One region of the Bifidobacterium sp. LH_450 genome, then DNA from elsewhere that is predicted to be linked to it. Evidence: riboswitches for the same ligand, from Rfam matches in the RefSeq annotation. Region 1 holds a riboswitch; each other region holds the start of a gene.
What was found. A riboswitch is a leader RNA that binds a small molecule or an ion and turns the genes downstream of it on or off. The one in region 1 is predicted to bind thiamine pyrophosphate.
Positions count from the first base shown of each region.

Region 2: another riboswitch for thiamine pyrophosphate. It lies ahead of thiM (hydroxyethylthiazole kinase); the one in region 1 lies ahead of AC1AXT_RS03745 (ECF transporter S component).
Region 3: another riboswitch for thiamine pyrophosphate. It lies ahead of AC1AXT_RS01330 (ABC transporter permease); the one in region 1 lies ahead of AC1AXT_RS03745 (ECF transporter S component).

Region 1 is NZ_JBKEUU010000002.1:287,088-294,741, forward strand. It holds gene AC1AXT_RS03735 (DUF3043 domain-containing protein) at 1-227, opposite strand, end outside; gene AC1AXT_RS03740 (M20/M25/M40 family metallo-hydrolase) at 368-1,750, shown strand; TPP riboswitch at 1,777-1,885, shown strand; gene AC1AXT_RS03745 (ECF transporter S component) at 1,924-2,544, shown strand; gene AC1AXT_RS03750 (ATP-binding cassette domain-containing protein) at 2,860-5,505, shown strand; gene AC1AXT_RS03755 (ABC transporter ATP-binding protein) at 5,716-6,462, opposite strand; gene AC1AXT_RS03760 (ABC transporter permease) at 6,671-7,654, opposite strand, start outside.
Region 2 is NZ_JBKEUU010000001.1:534,378-542,031, forward strand. It holds gene AC1AXT_RS02300 (DivIVA domain-containing protein) at 1-222, opposite strand, end outside; gene AC1AXT_RS02305 (YggT family protein) at 377-667, opposite strand; gene AC1AXT_RS02310 (cell division protein SepF) at 806-1,279, opposite strand; gene ftsZ (cell division protein FtsZ) at 1,327-2,568, opposite strand; gene dusB (tRNA dihydrouridine synthase DusB) at 2,733-4,013, opposite strand; gene AC1AXT_RS02325 (glycine--tRNA ligase) at 4,117-5,592, opposite strand; TPP riboswitch at 5,668-5,768, shown strand; gene thiM (hydroxyethylthiazole kinase) at 5,760-6,653, shown strand; partial or broken gene AC1AXT_RS02335 (thiamine phosphate synthase) at 6,792-7,406, shown strand; gene thiD (bifunctional hydroxymethylpyrimidine kinase/phosphomethylpyrimidine kinase) at 7,515-7,654, shown strand, end outside.
Region 3 is NZ_JBKEUU010000001.1:278,599-286,252, forward strand. It holds gene AC1AXT_RS01295 (FKBP-type peptidyl-prolyl cis-trans isomerase) at 77-484, opposite strand; gene AC1AXT_RS01300 (cadmium transporter) at 586-1,155, opposite strand; tRNA gene AC1AXT_RS01305 (tRNA-Leu) at 1,253-1,331, opposite strand; gene AC1AXT_RS01310 (Ppx/GppA phosphatase family protein) at 1,379-2,386, opposite strand; gene AC1AXT_RS01315 (DUF501 domain-containing protein) at 2,398-2,910, opposite strand; gene AC1AXT_RS01320 (FtsB family cell division protein) at 3,013-3,549, opposite strand; gene eno (phosphopyruvate hydratase) at 3,650-4,942, opposite strand; TPP riboswitch at 5,114-5,261, shown strand; gene AC1AXT_RS01330 (ABC transporter permease) at 5,249-6,082, shown strand; gene AC1AXT_RS01335 (ABC transporter substrate-binding protein) at 6,191-7,186, shown strand; gene AC1AXT_RS01340 (ABC transporter ATP-binding protein) at 7,183-7,654, shown strand, end outside.

The DNA.
Region 1 (7,654 bases):
ATGTCGCCGGCCTTCATCGCCTCGTATTCTTCGTTTTCCTTCGCGCGCTGCCTCGCCTTGGCGCGCTGGCGCTGTTCCTTCGTGTTCTGCGGCACCAGCGGCCGCAGGTTCTGCGCCTGCGCTTCCTTGCGCTTGGGGGTCGGCCGGCCCTTGCCGCCTTCCTTGGCCGCCGGCGCCGAAGCCGCCTCCTGCGCCTGCGTTTCCTCTTCTTTCTTGAACAAAGCCATGGTTAGCAAGCCTACGGATTGGCCTCGACGCTGGCCGCGAACGGGCGCCGGCTGCAAAACGGCTAGAATACGGGGAAGAACGGCCGCTGCGGCGACGCTGGAAGCGGCCGTGGCCATTGTGAAAATCTTGGAGGGATGCCGTGGGGCTGTCGGGAAAAGAAATCCGTACGCGGGTCGAATCTGAATTCAACGAGATTCTGAAGCTGCTGGAACGCAAGATCGCGCTCAAGTCGGTGTCGGCGGAGGGCATCGGCGGCGAGAACATGCGCCGTTCGGCGCAGTTCGTCGCCGACGCGCTGCGCGACGCCGGCGTGGAGGCTTCGGTCGTGCAGGCGAAGGGCGCCGACGGGGCGCCGGGGGCGTGGGAGGTCGTCGGCTCGACCGTCATCGATCCGGATGCGCCGACGGTGCTGCTGTACGCGCACCACGACGTGCAGCCGGTGCCGGACCCGGCCGCCTGGGACAGCGATCCGTTCGCGGCGACCGAACGCGGCGGGCGGCTCTACGGACGCGGCTCGTGCGACGACGCGGCCGGCATCGCGATCCATGTCGGCGCGCTCAAGGCGCTTGGCGACCAGCTGCGCGTCAATATCAAGGTGTTCATCGAAGGCGAGGAGGAGATGGGCTCGCCCAGCTTCATCCCGTTCATCGAGGAGCATCGCGACAAGCTCAAGGCCGACGTCATCATCGTCGCCGACTCGGGCAACTGGGCCCCGGACGTGCCGAGCCTGACGACGAGCCTGCGCGGCAACGCCACCTGCGACGTGCACGTCAAGGTGCTCGGCCACCCGGTGCATTCCGGGCAGTACGGCGGCCCGGTGCTCGACGCGAACACCGTCGCCGCGATGCTGATCGCCTCGCTGTACGACAAGGACGGCAGCCTCGCCGTGCGCGGCCTCAAGGGCGGCGAACCCATCGGCGGCCTGCAGGAGGACGTCAGCGAGGCGGACCTGCGCGCCGAGCTCGGGGTCGTGGACTCCTACCGGCTCGCCGGCACCGGCTCGCTCGCCTCGCGGCTGTGGACGAAGCCGAGCTGCACCGTCATCGGCTTCGACGCCACGCCGGTGGCGGACTCGTTCAACGTCATCTCGCCGGAGACGACGTTCCGCTTGAGCCTGCGCACCGCGCCCGACCAGAACCCGCACGCCGCGCTCGAGGCGCTGCAGGTGCACATGGAGGACCACGCGCCGTTCGGCGCCGAAGTGAAGGTGACGATGCTCGAGGAGGGCATGGGCTGGGCGATGGACCCGGATTCGGCCGTCACCAAGGACATGATGGAGGCGATGGAGGAGGCGTTCGGCACGGCGCCGGTCAACCAGGGCCAGGGCGGCTCCATTCCGTTCATCCCCGAACTCAAGCGCATCTTCCCCGACGCCGAGGTGCTCGTCACCGGCCCCGAAGACCCCAAGTCGAACGCGCACAGCCCCAACGAATCGGTCAGCGTGGACGGCCTGAAGGCCGACATCGTGGCCGAAGCGCTGCTGCTCGAGCGTCTCGGCAACCGCCCGCTGCCGGCCGAGTGACATAGTCGGGGCAGCCCCCTACGATGGGTTGCTGACACGGGAGCTGGACTATCCGGCTGAGAGGGGCTCTACGCCCCGACCGATTGAACGTGAATCCAGGCAATGCTGGCGCACGGACGTCGACGTACCCGTGCCTTGACCGCAGAACACCGACGAAAGGCACTGAACCCATCATGTCTGCAACCGCAGTTTCCTCACCCCAGGCCCACTTCAAATGGCGCGTCGTCGATATCGCCGTCGCGTCGGTCATCGGCGTCGCTTCCGCGCTGATCTACTGGGTCGTCGCCATCGCCACAGCCGCGCCGTGGAGCGCGCTCGAAGCCATCGTGCCGGGACTCGCCGGCATCATCAACGGCCTGTGGCTGTTCGCCGGCCCGCTTGCCGCCGTCATCGTGCGCAAGCCGGGCGCCGCGATCTACGCCGAAGTCGTCGCGGGCATCCTCGAAGCGCTGCTGGGCAACCAGTGGGGCGGCGTCTCGACGTTCCTCATCGCGCTCGCGCAGGGCGCCGGCGCCGAGCTCGGCTTCGCGCTGCTGCGCTACCGCAAGTGGAACCTTCCGGCGATGGCCCTGTCCGGAGCGCTCTCGGGCGTCTTCTGCTGGGGCTATTCGTTCTTCACGAACCTGCAGGCCATCAGCATCACCGGCAGCTACGGCATCGTCTATTTCCTGACGACCATCGTCTCCGGCGCGCTCGTGGCCGGCGTCGCCATGTGGTACCTGTACCGCGCGCTCGCCCGGACCGGCGCGCTCGACCGGTTCGCTTCCTGCAGGGAGGTGCGCGGCCTGGCGTAGCGGGGCTCCCCCAGATTGTTTATTTCCTTCCTTTCCGCCGGAGCGGTCCGCCGCTTCGGCGGTTTCGATACCCAGCCGAGAAAAATCTTGTTCAAAGGAAACCGAGATTCCATGCAACAGAAGGCAAGAGAGACGATGATGCCGTCCGCGGCGGAACCGGCGCCGACCCGGCCGCCGTCCGGCGGCGCGGGACGGTCGCCGCGGCGCGCAGGCGCGCCGGGGGCGGCACGGGTGCTTCCCGACGAAGGGGCGCGGCTTGAGGGACCGGCCGCGGGGCACCGTTCGCTGCGCCGCGAAAAGCGCGAACTGCGGGCGATGCCGGCGCTGCAGTTCATCGAATGGGGCTACCGGCACGCTTCGCGCGCCGAATTCGCCGTGCGCGGCCTGAACCTGTCCATCCAGCCGGGCGAGCACGTGCTGCTGCTGGGCGCGTCCGGCATCGGCAAGTCGACGATCCTCGAAGGCGCCGCGGGACTCCTGGGCGAGGATGCCGGCGAGATCGCCGAACGGCGCGAGGACGTCGGGGGCGCCTCCGTCGAAGCCGTCACCGACGCGGACGGCGGCGTGACCGAGGGGACGATCAACGTCGCCGGCATTCCCGTGCACCATGCGCAAGGCAAGATGGGGTTGGTGCTGCAGGACCCGGATGCGCAGGCGATTTTCCAGCGCATCGGCGACAACGTGGCCTTCGGCCCGGAGAACCTCGACGTGCCGCGCGGGCAGATCTGGCAGCGCGTCGACGAGGCGCTGGACGCGGTGGGGCTCGGCGGCATCCAGCTCGACCGGTCCGTCATGCACCTGTCGGGCGGCCAGATGCAGCGGCTGGCGCTGGCCGGCGCGCTGGCGATGCAGCCGGAGGTGCTGCTGCTGGACGAGCCGACCGCCAATCTCGACCCGGCCGGCGTCGTGCAGGTCGTCGGGGCGGTGCGCCGCGTGCTCGAAAGCACCGGCGCCACGATGCTGCTCGTCGAGCACCATGCCGACGACTGGATTGACCTGGTGGACCGCGTCGTCGTGCTCGGGCGCGTCGGCGGGGCGACCGCCGTCGTCGCCGACGGCACCCCCGACGCCGTGTTCGCCGACGATTCCCTCGATTTCGACGAGCTGGGAATCTGGATTCCCGAACGCTATCGCAAGGGCGCTGCGAAGGGGGAGGGCGGCGCCGTGCCTCGGACGGCGCAACGCCAGGGCAGCGGTCAGCAGGGCGCTGCGCGGTCCGCGCGGAACGGTACGCAGGCCGCGGCGGCGCGCGTTCGCGAAGGCGACGTCGTGCTCGAGGCGCGCGACCTGGCCATCGGACGCAACGGCGAGGCGATTGGCGAGCATATCGACCTCAAGTTCCGCGCCGGGCAAATCGCCGCGCTTGTCGGCGCGAATGGCGCCGGCAAGTCGACGCTGTCGCTCACGCTTGCGGGGCTGCTTGAGCCGATCGCCGGCGAAGTGCGCGCCAGCGACGCGCTGGCCGAAGGGGCGCGCGGCAACTGGCCGGTCGACTGGACGAGCCGGCAGCTGGCCGCCCGCATATCGTACGTGTTCCAGAATCCCGAGCATCAGTTCGCCTGCTCGAGCGTGCTCGACGAGGTGATGCTCGGGCCGCTGCGCTGCGGCGCGGGCGAAGAGGAGGCGCGGGCCAAGGCGCAGGGGCTGCTCGAGCGGTTCCACCTGGCGCAGTACGAGCGCGCGAATCCGTATACGCTTTCCGGCGGCGAAAAGCGGCGCCTGACCGTCGCCGCCGCGCTGGCCGCCGCGCCGCGCGTGCTGATCCTCGACGAGCCGACGTTCGGCCAGGACCGCTGCACATGGCGCGAGATCGTCGAGCTGATCGGTTCGCTGCGCGCCGACGGCGTCGCCGTCATCGTCGTCACCCACGACCGCGAACTCGTCGACGAACTCGGCGCCACCCTCATCGAGCTGACCCCCCAGTTCGCCACCGCTGAATGGACCGTCGCCGAAGAGGGAGGAACCGAACCGCTCGCCGGGAACCGGGGAATGGCCCCGGTTCCTCAACACGCCGATGAGGGAGGAACCGGAGCCGGATCCAAGGGGAATTTGCTGGGCCCGGTTCCTCAACACGCCGGAGCGGGAGGAACCGGAGGGCGTGACCTGGAGCCGATCGGGACGCGGCATGACGCGGCGAGCGGCACGACGACCGTCACGGTCACGCCGGTCATCGAACGCTACGAGCCGCCCAAGCCGAGCAGCCGCTCGCCGTTCCTCGCGTCGCTCAACCCCGTCTACCGCCTGTTCGGCGCGTTCCTCGCGTCGCTGCCGCTGCTGCTGAGCCTCGACTGGGTCTCTGCCGCCGTCGCCTGCGCGCTCGAATTCGGCCTGCTGTGGGCCGTCGGGATCACTCCGTGGCGCGCCGTCAAGTCGACATGGCCGATCTTCATCGGCGCGCCGTGCTCCGCGCTCGCCGTGCTGCTGTACGGCAAGTCCGGCGGCGCCGTGCTGTGGGACTGGGGATGGGTGCACGTCACCGAACGCTCGGCCGAGCTTGCCGTCGCCACCGGCCTGCGCATCATCGCGATCGGCGTGCCGGCGATCATCGCCGTGCTCGGCATCGACGCGACCGACCTGGCCGACGGCTTCAGCGAGATCCTGCATCTTCCCGACCGTTTCGTCTACGGCGGCCTGGCGGGGCTGCGGCTGTTCTCGGTGCTGCAGGACGACTGGACCGCGCTGACCGCCTCGCGCCGTTCGCGCGGCCTGGGCGACGACAGCGCCATCCGCCGGTTCCTGCCGCAGGCGTTCGCGCTGCTCGTGCTGTCGATCCGCCGCTCGACGACGCTGGCCACCGCCATGCAGGCGCGCGGCTTCGGCGGCGACGGCCCGCGCAGCCACGCCCGGCAGAGCACGGTGCGCGGCGCCGACCACGCGTTCTGCGCCGTCTGCCTGGCGATTCCGGTCGTCGCGCTGGTATGCGCAGCCTGCGCCGGCACGTTCTCCTTCTTCGGAAACTAGGAACAAGATTCCCGGAACCGCATTCCGTTGCCGCGCAAGGCTCCCGCAAGTGCCTGCGCAAGAACAAGCGCATGAACAAGCGCCCGGTCCCAATGGGACCGGGCGCTTGGCGCATCCCGTCGTCATGCGTCGCCGCCTGCGCAGCGTTGGGTTGCGACCGGCACCCGACCGCTCCCGCCGCAACGTCCACTGCCGGCGGCGCAACGGCCGCTACCGGCGCGGCGCCGCCGTTCCCGGCCTGCGCTTGCGCGCCGCGGGAGCCGCGGCCTTGCGCAGCGGCGCCAGCTCGAACACGACGTCGGACGCCTTGGCGACGGCCGGCGAATGCGTCACGATGATGACGCAGCGCTCCTGCGTATGCGCCAGGTCGCGGAAGATGTCGATGATGTCGTCCTGCGTGGCCAGGTCGAGGTTGCCGGTCGGCTCGTCGGCGACGATGACCTTCGGGTCGTAGCTCAGCGCGCGGGCAATCGCCACGCGCTGCTGCTCGCCGCCGGACAGGTGCAGGATCCGCTCGTTGGCGTAGTCGTCGGGCAGGTGCACCTCCTCGAGCAGCTCGAGGACGATGTCGCGCTTGGGCTGCTCGTAGTGGCGCCCGGACGCGTCCATCGACAGCTCGATGTTCTCGGCCACCGTCATGCCCGGCAGCAGGTTGAAGCTCTGGAAGATCACGCCGATGTCGTGGCTGCGGTAGTCGTAGCGGTTGAGTCCCGCCAGGTCCTGCCCGTCGTAGAGCACGCGCCCTTCGGTCGGCGTCGTCAGCCCGGAGATCAGCGACAGCAGCGTCGTCTTGCCGGCGCCGGACGGCCCGGTAATCGCGTACACCTTGCCGGTCTGGAAGCCGTAGGAGATGTCCTTGATGACCTTCTTGCCGCCCTTCGTGTACGAGTAGCTCACGTGGTCGAGCGTCAGGATGTCCACTCCGGCGACCGTCGGCGGCTGCTCCACCGGCGGCAGCGCGTTCGCTTCCGCCGCTTCCTTGGCCTGTGCGGCCTTGGCTTGCGCTTCGGCCTTCGCCTTCGCTTCGGCTTCCAGCCGCGCGACGCGTTCCTTCTCGGCGGCGCGTTCGCGTGCCGCCTTCGCCGCCGCCCTGTTCTTGCTTGCGTTCTTGTCTGCCATGATGTTCCCTTTACCTATCCAAGATTTTCTGCGTGGCCGGCTTGCGTCACGAACGGTCGGCGAGGATCTGCAGCGGCTCGTAGCGCATGACGAAGATCACGGCGACGAGCGCGGCTACCAGCGTCAGCCCGATGCCTATGAGCAGCATGATCCCGACGACGGTGAGATTGACCGTTGCGTTGATCGACGACACGTAGTTCGCCACCTGCCCGAAACCGCCCTTGCGGTCCGGGGCCTGCATGTCGGTTCCGGGCTTCGCGGCATCGGACGAAGCCGAGGAGGCATCGGACGAAGAACCGGACGAGGAGGCGTCGGAGGAGGCGGACGAGCCGTCCGTCGCCGTGGCGTCGCTGCCGGAGCCGCCGTCGCTGTTCGGGGCGCCTTCGCCCGGCTGCATCATCTCGCGGCCGAACTGCTGCTGCTGGCTCGCGGCCGTCGTCTGCTGCTGCTCGACCTGGCTGGCCAGCAGCGAGTTCGACACCGGCTGGGAGACGGCGGCGCCGATGCCGGTGCCGATGATCAGGCCGATCATCGTCACGACGAGCAGCTCGATCGTGAACTGGGCGGCGACCTTCGTCTTGCGCACGCCGATGGCGGTGAGTACGCCGATTTCGTACTTGCGCTCGCGGATGTTGAACAGCGTGAGCACGACGAGCACGATGGCGCCGACGGCGAGCACGATGACCAGCAGCGTCACGGCGAACTTCGAGAGGTTGTTGAGCGGCACCAGCGAGTTCTCGTAGTTCTCCACGTCGGCCGACTGCACGGTGTAGCTGTCGGACAGGCCGGCCTTCTCGGCGTCGGCGACGAACTGCTCGTAGGCCGCCTTGTCAGCGAACACGTAGGTGTAGCTCAGCTGTGCGGCGGCCGTTTCCATCGTGTCGCCGTCGTTGTTCGTCGTCTCGACGGTGTCGGAGCTCGACAGGCCGATCTTCGCCAGGGTGGCGACGGACGTGTAGATCGCGTTGTCGGGGTCGTTGGCCGTGGAGTTGTTCGGGCCGCCCATCTGCATCGACGAATCGGTGGCGTT
Region 2 (7,654 bases), on a different contig from region 1:
CACCTGCGCAGTCAGCTCGGAAATCTTGGTGTTCAGGGCCGTGACGTCGGGGCCGAGCGCCTGGGTGGACTGGCCTCCCGCAACTGCCTGCTTGCCCAAAGCCTCAACGGTTTCGGTGACCTGGTCAAGAAAATCGTCGACTTCGTCGACGTCATAGCCTTCCTTGAAGCGCACAGTCTGGAAGGTATGCTCCCTTATGTCTTTAGGCGTCAAAAGAGCCATATATCTTTTCACCTCGCTTTGGGGCAATGCCTCGCTTATTTGGACTTATGTTTGATGCTATCACGAACGCGGGGCGCTTCAGGCGGATTCGGGCCATTTCGCCCGCATAAAGAGCCATTGAGCCCGCATTGCGGAAGGGACGGGGGCATCCGCGCTAAATGATGACGCGCAACACGATCAATGCAAAATAGAGCACGAGGAAGCTCGTGTCGAAATAGATCGGCCCCATCGGGATGGGCTTGATGTAGCGCCGCAGCCAGCGCAGCGGCGGATCGGTCAGCGCGTAGACGGCGCGCACCAGCGTGGCGATGACGCCGCGCGGGTACCAGCGGCGCGCCAGCACCCGCACCCAGTCGAGGATCATGCGGATGAACAGCACGGTGATGTAGGCTTCGATCAGCCAGTCGAGAATATGGAAAACAAGCCCGATAAAACCAGAAAGCATGCCCCAAGCCTACAGGAGGACTTGCGACATGCTTGCGTGAAGTGACTGGGGGCCGTTGCGGAACCGCTGCCGGGCACGGAGGGGCGACTCGGGCGCCGCGGGTTCCGACCGCTGCCGGACACGGCGTTGCGCCGTACGCTATTCGGCGAACAGGTCGTGCGAGGAGCGGGATTCGGCTTCCTCGGTGACGATGTTCACCTGCGCCGGGCTGAGCAGGAAGACGCGCGGCGTCACCCGTTCAATCGAGCCGGAAACGCCAAAGACTACGCCTGAAGAGAAATCGACGATGCGATAGGCGATCGGCTCGGCCACGCCGGTGAGGTTCAGCACGACCGGAATGCCGTCGCGCAGCGCGCGTCCCACGAGCTGCGCGTCCTCATACGACTTGGGGTGGATGGTGGTGATGCGGCTGACATGGCCCTGGAACGGGTTGGCGGCCTTGCGCGGCGCCGGGGAGGAGTTCGAAGGAGCGACGGCAGGCATCGGGGTCACCGAGTGGTCGGAGTCGAAGCCCGACTCGCTCTCCTCGACTTCCTCGACGAACTCGTCTTCGTCCTCCACCACGTCGGACATGCCCAGATAGGACATCGCGTTCTTCATGAAACCTGCCATGGAACTGTTCCTTTTCCTTTCGTTCCGTTCGACCTACGGCCCGTGCCTCAGCGCAGGAAGTCCGGGATATCCAGATCGCCGGTGTCGGGGGCCGGGTAGCTCGTGGCGCCCGTCGTCGGGTCGAAGGCCGGGGCCACCGGTGCGGCGGGGGCGGCCGGCGTGACCGGGACGGCCGGAGCGACCGGCTGCTGCAGAATGGGGGCGGCGTTCGGCGCCGGCGACGTCACCATCGCCGGGCTCTGCGTCAGCGGGGCGGCCTTGGCCGGTTCGGGCTCGGCCGCTTCCTGAAGCGGCTTGGCGTCCTGCGCGGCCGGCGCGTTCTTCTTGGAGTTCGGATCGAAGCCGGCGGCGATGACGGTGACGCGCACCTCGTCGCCGTAGGCGTCGTCGAGCGCCAGGCCGAAGATGACCTGCGCTTCCGGATGGATGGCGGCGCGCACCAGCTCGGCCGCGGCGTTCGCTTCCTGCAGGCCCAGATCGGTGGAGCCCGCGACGTTGATGAGCACGCCCGAAGCGCCCTCGATGCTTTCCTCGAGCAGCGGGGAGCTGATGGCGATTTCGGCGGCCTGCGTGGCGCGGTCCTCGCCGCGCGCCGCGCCGATGCCGAACATGGCGGTGCCCGAGTCGCGCAGGATCGTCGTGACGTCCATGAAGTCGACGTGGATGTAGGAGTTCATCGTGATCAGGTCGGTGATGCCCTGGACGCCGGCAAGCAGCGCGGTGTCGGCCGTCTTGAACGCGTCGACGATGCCGATCGTGCGGTCAGAGAGCTCGAGCAGGCGGTCGTTCGGAATGACGATGAGCGCGTCCACTTCCTTGCGCAGCGCCTCGATGCCGAGGGCCGCGGAGGCCGCGCGCTGCGGGCCTTCGAAGGAGAACGGACGGGTGACGACCGCGATGGTGAGCGCGCCCTGCTGGCGCGCGGCGCGCGCGACGAGCGGGCTGGCGCCGGTGCCGGTGCCGCCGCCCTCGCCGCAGGTGACGAACACCATGTCGGCGCCCTTGACAGCTTCCTCGATGTCGGACTGGTGGTCCTGGGCAGCCTTGGCGCCCTTTTCCGGGTCGGCGCCCGCGCCCAGGCCTCGGCTCGAGGCATCAGACAGGGAAATCTTCACGTCCGCATCCGAGCGCAGCAGATCCTTGGCATCGGTATTGATGGCCACGAACTCAACGTTCTGCAGTCCCTCGGCGATCATTCGGTTGACGGCATTGCCGCCAGCGCCGCCCACCCCCACGACCTTGATGTTGGTTTTGTCATTGAAATTGTCACTCTGGGCAGTCTCGCTCACCATAAGTCTCCTGTCATTCACGGTCAAGCTCTACTCTATCGCAAACACTGCGATATTCACGGCGTTTGCCGACATTCGAGCCGCACGTTCACATTCTCGCTGCAATGGATTATATGCGTCCTTCCAGCAAACGTCCTTTCCAGAATGTCGGCGTGTTCAGCGAATCAGTAGCTTGCGTCCATCGGATCGTCGCCGAACAGGGCCTCGCGTTCCTCGTGGCTTGTCGTGCGCGAATCCAGCCATCCGTACGGCAAGTGCACTTTCTTCGCAAAGCGTACCCTGCCGCGGGGCGCGTCCACGACGCGTTCGGGCAGCCGGCTTTCAGGGTCGAGCGTGGCGATGACGCGCTCGAGATCGGCCAGGCTTTCGCATTCCATGAAGGCGCGGCGTACCGCTCCCCCGACCGCGAATCCCTTGACGTACCAGGCGATGTGCTTGCGCATGTCGTGCACGGCCATGCGCTCGTCGCCGTCGAAGAACTCCACCAGCAGCCGCGCGTGCTTCATGATGATGCCGCATACTTCCCCGAGCGTCGGGTCGGCGCGTTCGGGGCTGCCCTCGAACAGGTGCTTCAGGTCGGCGAACAGCCACGGGCGCCCCTGGCAGCCGCGGCCGACGGCGACGCCGGCGCAGCCGGTCTGCGCGACCATGTCGGCGGCGTCCTGCGCGCCCCAGATGTCGCCGTTGCCGAACACCGGCACGTCGAGCTGCCCGACGAGCTCGCCGATGCGGTTCCAGTCGGAATGGCCTCCATAATATTCAGCGGTCGTGCGCGCATGCAGCGTGACGGCGGCGCACCCTTCCTCCTGCGCGATGCGGCCGGCTTCATGGAACGTGATGTGGTCGCGGTCGATGCCGACGCGGATCTTCGCCGTCACCGGAATGCCGGCCGGTTCGCACGCCTTGACGACGCGCGAGACGACTTCGGCGAACAGGTCCGTCTTCCACGGCAGCGCGGAGCCGCCGCCCCGGCGCGTGACCTTCGGCACCGGGCACCCGAAGTTGAGGTCGACGTGGTCGGCCAGGTTCTCGTCGACGACGATCTTCGCCGCCTGCTCGACGATCGAGGGGTTGACGCCGTACAGCTGCAGCGAGCGGATCTTCTCCTGCGGCGCGAACCGGCACAGCCGCAGCGCCTTGGGGTTGCGGGCGACCAGCGCCCGCGCCGTCACCATTTCGGCGACGTACAGGCCGTCGGGGCCATAGCTTTCGCACAGCACGCGGAACGGCCAGTTCGTCACGCCGGCCATCGGGGAAAGGATGACCGGGGTCTTGACGACGAGATTGCCCAGCTGGACGGGTTCAAGCAGCCCGGAGGCGTCGGCCACGTCCTGCGCCGGAGAGTGCGCGGCGCCGCGCGCTTTCGCCGGATCGACGGCGCGGGGGTCCAGCCACGTCGTTTCCTCATGTTCATCCAGCACCGTCAGGGGCTGCTTCGAACTCACGTCGTTCCTTTCAGTGGTCGAAATCGAAGATATTGAAGATTGCCAAAGATTCACCAGGCCATGGGGCTCCCGGCCGCGCGGCCGGAAGCCCCATGGCGGCCGATCAGTACAGGCCGCCCGCTTCGGCGATCTTCACCGAATCGGCCCATGCCTCGCCGCCCAGCTCGACCGGCTTTTGCGGCACGCGCACGCGCTTGTCCTCGATGCGGGCGCGCACGTAGTCGGCGACCTTGTCGAGCGCGACGCGCTCCTGAGCCATCGTGTCGCGTTCGCGGATCGTGACGGCCTGGTCGTCGATGGTGTCGAAGTCGACGGTGATGGCCAGCGGGGTGCCGATTTCGTCCTGGCGGCGGTAGCGGCGGCCGATGGCGCCGGCCTCGTCGTAGTCCACCATCCAGTCGTTCAGGCGCAGGTCGGCGGCCAGGTTCTGGGCGATCGTCGCCAGTTCCGGCTTCTTGCTCAGCGGCAGCACGGCGGCCTTGTACGGGGCCAGGCGCGGGTCGAGACGCAGGACGGTGCGCTTGTCGACGCCGCCCTTCGTGTTCGGGGCCTCGTCGACGTCGTACGCGTCCACGAGGAAGGCCATGAGGGAGCGGGAAAGGCCCGCAGCCGGCTCGATGACGTACGGCACGTACTTCTCGCCGGTGGCCTGGTTGAAGTAGCTCAGGTCCTCGCCGGAGTGCTTGGCGTGCGCGGACAGGTCGAAGTCGGTGCGGTTGGCGACGCCTTCGAGCTCGCCCCAGTCGGAGCCCTGGAAGCCGAACTTGTACTCGATGTCGACGGTGCGCTTCGAGTAGTGCGCGAGCTTCTCCTTCGGATGCTCGTAGTGGCGCAGGTTCTCCGGCTTGATGCCCAGGTCGAGGTACCACTGCGTGCGCGCGTCGATCCAGTACTGGTGCCATGCCTCGTCCTGGCCGGGCTCGACGAAGAACTCCATCTCCATCTGCTCGAACTCGCGGGTACGGAAGATGAAGTTGCCCGGCGTGATCTCGTTGCGGAAGCTCTTGCCGGTGTTGGCGATGCCGAACGGCGGCTTCATGCGCGCCGACGTCATGACGTTCTTGAAGTCGACGAAGATGCCCTGCGCGGTTTCCGGACGCAGGTAGTGCAGCGAGTTCTCGTCCTCGACGGGCCCGAGGTTCGTGCGCAGCATCATGTTGAAGTCGCGCGGCTCCGTCCAGTTGCCGCGGTTGCCGCAGTTGGGGCACACGATGTCCTTGAGGCCGTTCTCCGGCAGCTTGTCGCCGTGCTTCTCGGCGTACGACTCGACGAGCTTGTCCTCGCGGTTGCGCTTGTGGCAGCTGAGGCATTCGACGAGCGGGTCGTTGAACACCGACACGTGGCCCGAGGCGACCCACACGGCGGACGGCAGGATGATCGACGTGTCGACGCCGACGACGTCGGCGCGGGTGACGACCATCGAACGCCACCATTCACGCTTGATGTTGTCCTTCAGCGCCACGCCGAGCGGACCGTAGTCCCAGGCGGAACGCGTTCCGCCGTAGATCTCGCCGGCGGGGAACACGAACCCGCGACGCTTGGCGAGGGAGACCACTTCATCGAGTTTGGATACAGCCACAATGCACCTTCTGGTTTGAACGGTTTGGGGTTTTAGACAAAATAACCTTACCGTCCGCTGCATACACTACATTGAACGCGTATGCAGGGGTGCCCCGCCGGGGCTGAGAGGGCTGCAAGCCCGACCCTTCGAACCTGTTGGCTAGAACCAGTGTAGGGAGCACGACCATGGCCCAGAATGCCGAATATTCCTTTACCACCGTCCCTTCTGCCGATCCGCTGCGCGGCGCGGTGCGCCAGGCCGCGACCGACGTGCGCGCCACGACGCCGCTGGCGCAGAGCTTCACCAATTTCGTGACGATCAATCTCGTTGCCAACGCCCAGCTGGCGGCGGGCGGCACGGCGGCCATGAGCTTCCTGCCGTCCGACATCATCGACACGGCGGCCGTATGCGGCGCGACGTACGTCAATGTCGGCACGCTGCTGCCCAGCTATCGCGAGGCGCTGGGCGAAATCTGCCGCGATTTCGCCGACAACGGGCGCAAGTGGGTGCTTGACCCGGTGGCCGCCGGCATCGGCGCCGACCGCACGGCGATCCTGAAGGCGATGAAGGCGACGCCGCCGACGATCGTGCGCGGCAACGCTTCCGAAATCATCACGCTGGCGAACATGTGGGAACTCGACGTGCCGGAACGCTCTTCGCAGCTCGCCGGGGTCGAGGCCGCCGACGACGTCGACGACGCGGCGCAGGCCGCCGTCGCGCTGGCGCGGTTCCTGCGCGACGGCTCGCCGGACGGGGCCGCGGCGGTCGCCGTTTCCGGGGCGGCCGACCTGGTCACCGACGGCGAGCGGACGCTGCGGCTGGCCGGCGGCAGCGAAATGATGACCAAGATCACCGGCGCCGGCTGCTCGCTCGGCGGCGTCGTGGCGACCTACCTGTGCGTCGCCGACCCGCTGGTCGCCGCGCTGGGCGCGTCGATGCTGTACAACGTGGCGTCCGAAGAGGCGGCAAAGGAGGCGACCGGCCCGGGCTCGTTCCAGACGGCGTTCCTCGACCGGCTGTGGAATACCTCGCCGGAACAGATCGCCGCCGCCCCGCTGGCCGACGAATGCGTGCGGTGAGGGGCGGCAACGCCGGAAAGCCGGGGAATTTTCGCAAGGCAGCGGATTCGCAGGATAAGGGATTTCGCGAGGCAAGGAATCTTGGATAGCGAACGCAAGGAAGGGACGGAGGAGACCGTGGACATTCCATTCGATTCAATGCGCCAGTCGTTCGATCTGGGGTGCTATTTCGTCGTCGGGCCGCAGGACTGCGCCGGCCGCGACGTCGCGCAGGTCGTCAGCGCGGCGCTGGCCGGGGGCGCGACGTTCATCCAGCTGCGCGTCAAGCCGGGGGACGCCGGCGACATCGTCGCGATGGCGCGCCGCATCGCCGACGTCATCGCGGCGCACGGCCTAGCGCAGCGGGTGGCGTTCGTCATCGACGACCGCGTCGACGCAGCGTGGCAGGCGCGGCGCGAAGGCATCAAGGTCGACGGCGTGCACATCGGGCAGAGCGACCTCGACCCGGTGGCCGCGCGGCGGCTGCTCGGGCCGGCGGCGATCGTCGGCCTGTCGGCCAAGACGCTGGAGCAGGTCAAGGCTGCCAATGCGCTGCCGGAAGGCACCATCGACTATCTGGGCGCCGGGCCGGTGCATCTGACGGCCACGAAGCCGGACTGCAGGCTGCCGGGCGACAGCGGCGACGGCACGCTGGACGCGGCGGCGATCGACGCGCTGTGCGCGGCGAGCCGCTACCCGGTGACGGTCGGCGGCGGCGTCAAGGCCGCCGACATCCCGATGCTCGCCGGAACGCAGGCCGACGGCTGGTTCGTCGTGTCGGCGATCTCGGCCGCCGACGACCCGGCGCAGGCCACCCGGGAACTGGTCGAGGCATGGCGGTCGCGGCGCGGCGAGGGGACGCACCGCCATGCGGCGAACGCGATGCGCGAAACGCTGCCGGCGGTGCTGACGGTCGCCGGAACCGACTCGTCGGGCGGCGCCGGCGTGCCGGCCGACATGAAGACGATCATGGCGCTCGGCTGCTTCGCCGAATGCGCCGTCACCGCCGTTACCGCGCAGAA
Region 3 (7,654 bases), on a different contig from region 1:
AGCCTCCTCTATGGTGAAACAAGGCACCGGCGCTGCAGATGCGCCGGTGCCGATACAGCCTTGACGGGACCCGCTGTCAGCGGGTCGAGATGATGTCGATGACGAACACGATCGTGTCGTCGCCGCCGATGCCGGCCTGCGGCGCCCCCGCCGAGCCGTAGCCGTACTGCGGCGGAATGGATACCAGCAGCCGCGAACCGACGTTGTGCCCCGGCACCGTCTGGTCCCACCCCTTGATGACCTGTCCGACGCCGATGCCGAACGTGGCCGGCTGGTGGCGCGCGAAGCTGGAATCGAACGGCTCCGTATGCCCCCAGACCACGCCTTCGTAGTTGACGGTAACCTGGTCGCCGCGGCGCACCATCGGGCCATCGCCTTCCACGAGCTCCACGACCTTCAAGCCCTTGGGGGCCTCTTCGGACGGGAACTCGAATACGGGCGCGGCACCGAATTCACCGGGTACTACGGGCATCTGTGCGGACATGGCATCCTCCTAACGCTGATACGCAACGAAACACTAGCCTAGCACTTTCCGTGCGGGAGCCCGACCACTTGCGCCGCATTCCAAGGCTTTTCCAAGAATCCCTAGCCAATCGCCCCCGCCATGCACGCCAATACGTAGGCTCCCGCGACGGCCAGCACGACCGTGGCGACGCCGATGGCGATGACGGCTGCGCGATGGCGGCTGAAGCGCTCCCCCAGCGTCGACGCGGCGAAAAACGCCGCCAAGCCCAATACGGCGCCATTGACGGTGGCGAGGGTGACGCTTCCCGATTCCATCGCCCCGACGCCTACCGACGCGCAGATCTGGTCCATGATGGACACGATGACGAACCGCGTCCAGACGCCGAAAGCGATGGCGCCGATGACCGCATACGCCAGCGGCTGCACCTTCGGCTTCATGCGGTAGGCGAACGATTCGCAGCACCAGAGCGCCGCGAAGCCGACGACATAGCTGAACGCGACGGCGAACAGGCAGGCAACGAGCGCCCATGGCAGGACGGGAAAGACCGCTTCGCGGGTCAGGCTGACGTATACCGGCGAGCACAGCGCCTCCCCCAGGCACAGCGCTAGCGCCGCCACCACTGCCTGGGCAAGCATGACGGGTACGCCGGAAACCTTGTTTTTCGTAATGTTGAAGCTGCTGGACGACATTGCGCTCCCCTGGTTGGCCGATGGGTTGGTTGATGCTCCAGTGTAGACGGTGCCGCGCTACGGCCGCGTTACCATTGCGCAACATCGTCGAAACAGGTGCCCCCGGTGGGACTCGAACCCACACGCCTAGGCGGCTGATTTTAAGTCAGCTGCGTCTACCATTCCGCCACAGGGGCCAGCGTTGCGGGACGACGCCCGCACACGTTTCGGTATTATGCCACACCTACCGGCCCGACAGCAATCGGGCGCCGAGGTCGAGCACGATGCCGTCGAGCAGGCCGTGCTCGCTGGCGATGTAGGAGTCTAGCTGCTGGCCATGGTCCTCGTAGGCCGCCTGGCCGAGGCGGTCGAGCACGCGGCTGAGCACGACCGCGCCGCCGCCCACCACGTCGATGCGGCCCGGATGGATCGTTTTGTAGGAGCGGCGCTCTTCGCGCGTCATGTGCAGGAACCGGTCGTCGACGGCGAAGGCGCGCTCGAACGGCATGCGCACGCCGTCCACCTTGCCGTGGTCGTATTCCCTGAGCCCCATCGCCAGCGCCGTCATCGTCGTCACCGATCCCGACACGCCGATGATCGTATGGGCTTCTCCAGCGTCGACATGGCGCAGCGCCTCGTCGATATGGGCGTCGACGTCCCGGCATGCCTCGCCGATCTCCTCTTCGGTGGGCGGATCATGATGCAGATGGCGTTCGGTCATGCGCACGGAGCCGACGTCCATCGAGAACGCCTGGCGCACTTCGGTGGCCGGGCTGGATACGCCGTCGCCGCCAAGCACGAGCTCGGTGGACCCTCCCCCGAGGTCGACGACGATGTAGGGCGCCTCGGCGTGCGACCCCTCGAGGTTCGACGTGGCGGCCAGGAAGCTCAGCGCCGCCTCTTCGGTGCCGGGGATGACTTCCGGGCGCACGCCGAGCAGCGCTTCGACGGCGTCCTCGAATTCCTCGCGGTTGGAGGCGTCCCGGGTGGCGCTGGTAGCCACGAAGCGCAGGGCCTGCACCGGATGATCCTTGAGAATGTCCGCGAATTCACGGACGGCCGCGTAGGTGCGCTCCAGCGCATCGGGGGCGAACCGGTGGGTCTTGTCCACGTCCTGGCCGAGGCGCACGACGCGCAGGACGCGCGGGACGATGTCCTCCATCGTCCCGTCCTCGTATACGCGGGCCACTTTCAGGCGGATGGAGTTGGTGCCGCAATCGATGCCGGCGACGACGGCTGAGCGCGAAGCCATGGGAATCCTTTCTACAGCGAGCAGCGGCACACGGCCGGATCGAATTCGTCCTTGACGAGGTCGAGCACCTCATCGCCTACCGGATTGACGCCCCGTCCCATCACCAGCGTCTGGGCCAGCAGCGCATGCAGGCATTTGACGCGCTCCGGCAGCCCGCCGGCGCTGATGCCCTCGATATGCTCCTCGCTGTCGCCGGTGCGTGCGGCGAGCTCATGGCGGAACTCAAGGTACATGCGGTGGGCCTGTGCATAGGCATCCCGCAGGCCCTCATCGTCGGCGAGGCGCTGGTTGAACGCCTTCATCGCGCCGTCGGCCTCAAGGCGCGAGACGGCCTTGACCGCTTCAGGGCTCGTCAGATAGCAACTGGTAGGGAACGGCGTGCCGTCTTCAAGCTGCGGGCGCGTGACGACGGCCAGCGGCCGGCCGCACGCGCAGCGGGCGCCGACCGCGACCATGCCGCGCGGATAACGCCCCAGCTGCCGTTCGACCTGTTCGATGTCGGCCGGCGTCGCCGGCTGTGCCATGATGCGGTCCAGCAGGGCCGCGGCGTTGAATGAAGCAACCACGAAATCATTCCAATCTTGTATAGAAAAAAAAAGGGGACGCACGCCGCTTGCAGCGGTGCCTTACTCGCCGGAGTCCGCAGACGGATCGGACGAGCCGGACGGGCTGGCGGACGCGCCGGAAGACGCCTGCCCCGCTTCGCCCTGCGAGCTTTCGGCGCTCTTGTGCGTATCGGCTTCCCTCAGCGAATAGGCAAGCTCGCTGTACCAGGGCAGCGTCGATTCGGAATCCGAAGCGCCCTGCTCCTGCGCATCGGCAGACGTCTCGCCGGTGACCGCTTCGGGATGCTCGACCTTGATCGGCGTCTCGCCGGAAAACACGAAGCCGAGGCGTTCCCTGGCCTGCGCGATGACATACGCATCGTCGTCCCAGCGTTCGATGTTGTTTTCCAGTTCCTGCTTTTGCGCTATCAGGGACGCTTCCTGCTTCTTCAGCGCATTGAGCTCGGCTAGATTCAGCGCGTAGGTATGGAACGTCGAAATCAGCTGTATGGCGCCCAGCGCGATGATGAACAGCGCCACGAAGAAGGCGACGGGACCGCCGCCGCCCTTGGCTTTCTTCACCGGGGCTTGCTGCTTCGGACGTGGGCGAGATGTCATAGCACAAAAAATACCCGCCGCTTTCGACTTGCGGAAGCGGCGGGAGAAGCTAGTGGCTCACGCGCGGCGCTGCAGCGATGCTACGGCCGCGCGATGTCTATCACATGTACTTCTTGCAGGCCTTGAAGGCGTTGTAGCCGGCGTACTCGGCGGTCGAGCCAAGCTCTTCCTCGATCTCGAGCAGGCGGTTGTACTTGGCGATGCGCTCGCCGCGGGCCGGGGCGCCGGTCTTGATCTGGCCGGTGTTCTTGGCGACGGCGAGGTCGGAGATCGTCGTGTCCGGGGTTTCGCCGGAACGGTGGGACACCATGGAGGTGAAGCCGTTCTTCGTGGCCAGCTCGATGGCGTCGAGCGTTTCGGAAACGGTGCCGATCTGGTTGAGCTTGACGAGCAGCGAGTTGCCGGCGCCCATGTCGATGCCCTTCTTCAGGCGCACCGGGTTGGTGACGAACAGGTCGTCGCCGACGAACTGCAGGCGGTCGCCGAGGGCCTTGGTGATCTTGGCCCAGTCTTCCCAGCCTTCTTCCTGGAACGGATCCTCGATGGAGACGATCGGGAACTCGTCGACGAGCTTCTCGTAGAAGTCGAGCATGTATTCGGCGTCGCGGTCTTCGCCGTCGAAGCGGTACTTGCCGGTCTCCTTGTTGTAGAACTCGGAGGAAGCGACGTCAAGGGCGATGCCGATCTGCTTGCCCGGCTCGTAGCCGGCGGCGGAGATGGCGTCCATGATGTACTTGAGCGAGTCCTCGTTGGTCTTCATCTTCGGCGCGAAGCCGCCCTCGTCGCCCAGCCCGGTGGCCAGGCCTTCCTTCTTCAGGACGTTCTTCAGCGTGTGGTAGACCTCGACGCCGGCCTGCAGGGCCTCGGAGTAGGTGTCGAAGCCGTACGGGGAGATCATGTACTCCTGGATATCGGTGGCGAAGTCGGCGTGGGCGCCGCCGTTCATGATGTTCATGTTCGGAACCGGCAGGATGTGGCCGTTGGTGCCGCCGATGTAGCGGTACAGCGGCAGCTCGGCGGACTGGGCGGCGGCATAGAGCGCGGCCAGCGAGACGCCGAGGATGGCGTTCGCGCCCAGACGGTCCTTGTTCGGGGTGCCGTCGAGCTCGATCATCAGGTCGTCGAGGGCGCGCTGGTCAGTGGCGTCCATGCCAATGATCTTCGGCGCGATCTCTTCGTTGACGGCCTTGACGGCGTTCAGGACGCCCTTGCCGAGGTAGACGGACTTGTCGCCATCGCGACGCTCCCAGGCTTCCGCCTCGCCGGTCGAAGCACCGGACGGCACGAGGCCCAGGCCACGGGCGCCGTCTTCGCAGTCGAGAACGACCTCGACGGTCGGGTTGCCGCGGGAATCAAGAATCTGGCGTGCATACACGCTTTCAATTGCTGCCACAACTGCTCCTTTATGTGTAGGTTGTGATGACAAGGCCAAGCGTAGTGCGCTTATTGGACGATGACGCACCTGCAGGCGGCCGTTGCCGTGCGCGCTCACAAATGCCTCGGCGGCCTTTCCGCATTGCGGAATGCGCACCGTTGCCTGACGCCCCCATGCCCTACTGTGGCTGCTTGTGGCACGGGGTGCCTTCGATTTCCCCTTAAAAACGCTCGCGCATCCGTCGACTGGGCGCCGAAGCGGGGCCGGAAGGCTGAGATCATACCCGTCGAACCTGATATAGCCAGCACTATCGAAGGGAATGTCATGTCCGACGTTTCATTGCCGGCGCGCAGCACTGCGCATTCCGGCGATTCCGACGCGCCTGCGCAGCGGGCGCCATCCGCCAGACGCCGATGGAGCGTGGCTGCGCACGCCGCGCTGCCATGGTGCTCGATTGCGCTGCTTATCGCGCTGTGGGCGTGGGCCACCCGCAATGGCGGCTCGTTCCTGCCCTCCCCCGCGCAGGTCGTGGCCGCCGGCGCCGACCTCCAGGCCGAAGGCATCCTGCTGCCCTCGCTCGCCACCAGCCTTGCGCGCGTAGGGCTCGGCCTGGGCGCCGGGCTGGTGGCCGCCATCGCCCTGGCCGCGCTGACCTGCTCGTCGTCGCTGGGATACGCCATCGCCGACAAGCCGGTGCATATGCTGCGCTCCATTCCCTTCCCGGCGCTGACGCCGCTGCTGATCATCCTGCTCGGCATCGGCGAGACGATGAAGGTCACGCTGATCGCCATCGGCGCATTCGGCCTGATCTACGTCAACCTGCGCGACGCCATCCGCGGCATCGACCCGAAGCTGATGGAGCTGGCGCGCGCCTACGGCCTGACCCGCATGCAGACGCTGCGCAAGGTGCTCCTGCCGGGGGCGCTGCCCGGGCTGATGACCGGCCTGCGCTTCGCAACGGTCGTGGCGTGGATCGCGCTGGCCAGCTGCGAAACCGTCAATGCCTCTACGGGACTGGGCTACATCCTCTCGCGGGCCCAGCAATTCTCCCGCACCGACCAGATGGTGCTGTGCATCGCGGTCTACGCCGTGCTTGGGCTCCTTTCGGAAGCGCTGGTCAACCTGCTGTCCAAGGCGGCGATGCCCTGGCGCCGCTAGCGCGCCATAGGCCGCGCCGGCGTCAGGACGCCATCGGGGCCGGCGCAAGCATCCCCAATCAATCCAACCCCCATCAATCCAATGACCCATCGAACGCAAGGAACAACCATGACCATTGCCAGAACCACAGGGCTGCAGCGCGCGGCTGCCAAGGCCGTCGCGGCGGCCGCCGCCTGCCTCGCCATCGCGGCAAGCGCCGGATGCGGCGCAGCCAACGCGGACGGCTCCGGAGAACAGGCCACGATACGCGTAGCCTACCTGTCGACGGCCAACTACCTGACCACGCTCAAGGACGAGGATTTCGTCAAGGATACGATGGCGCCGTATGCCGCCGAATTCTCCGGGCCGTTCAACGTGCCCTCCGAAGCGCAGCAGGCCGTGCTGTCCGGCAACGCGGATACGACCAGCACCGGCACCGGCCACTTCATCAAGCTGGCGGCCGAGGAAGTGCCGTGGGTAGCCTACGCGATCGAATACTATACCGGCGATTCGCAGGGCATCGTGGCGGCACCGGGCACCGGCATCGAATCCGTGGCCGATCTGAAGGGCAAGCGCATCGGCATCGACAAGAAGGGCGCTACCGGCGACTATATCGTGCACGCCGCGCTGGAAGCGGCCGGCATGAGCGCCGACGACGTCGAGGAAGTCGAGCTGAGCCAGAACGATTTCTCGGCAGCCTTCCAGTCCGGCCAGATCGACGCGCTCGCCTCCTACGACCAGAACCTCGCGGCCGGCATCGCCACCGAAGGCTCCAGGCTGCTGGTGACCGGCGACCAGTACGGTTCGAAGAACGTGAGCATCCACATCGTCTCGAAGGCATTCGCCGACGAGCACCCCGAAGTGGTCGTCAAGATGTACGAATCGCTGAAGGCGGAGGCGGACAAGGCCGCCGAGGACCCGTCGCTCATCTACGACGCCTATGCGGGCTTCGGCGCCTCCGAGGGCATCATGGACGTCATCAAGGGCTTCAGCGTGCCGACGATCCTGCCGGTGGACGCCGACGGCCGCGCCATGCTCGACGAACTCGCCCGGCAGTACGTGGACTTCGGATTCATCGACGAAGCCCCCGACCTGGACGACTACGTGATGGACTGCACCGCATGAGCGCCGGCGACGGGGCCCTGGTGGCGCAGCTGGACGGCATCGGCGCCCGGTACGGCAGCACCGAGGTGCTCCACGACGTTTCGCTCTCCGTCCATCCAGGCGAATTCGTGGCGGTCGTCGGGCGTTCTGGCTGCGGCAAGTCCACGCTGCTGCGCATCATCGCCGGGCTCATGGAGCCGAGCGCAGGCCATGCCGCGTCTACCGAGCGCAAGGCGATGATGTTCCAGGATGCGCGGCTGCTGCCATGGAGCCGCGTGAAGGACAACGTCATGCTGGGACTGGCCGGCGGCAAGCGGCAACGTGAACAGGCCGCCAGCCACGCATTGCGGCTCGTGCAGCTCGAGGACCATGCCGGCAAATGGCCGGCCGGCCTGTCAGGCGGCCAGCAGCAGCGCGTGGCGCTCGCCCGGGCGCTGGCGCGCCAGCCTGACCTGCTGCTGCTCGACGAACCGTTCGGCGCGCTGGATG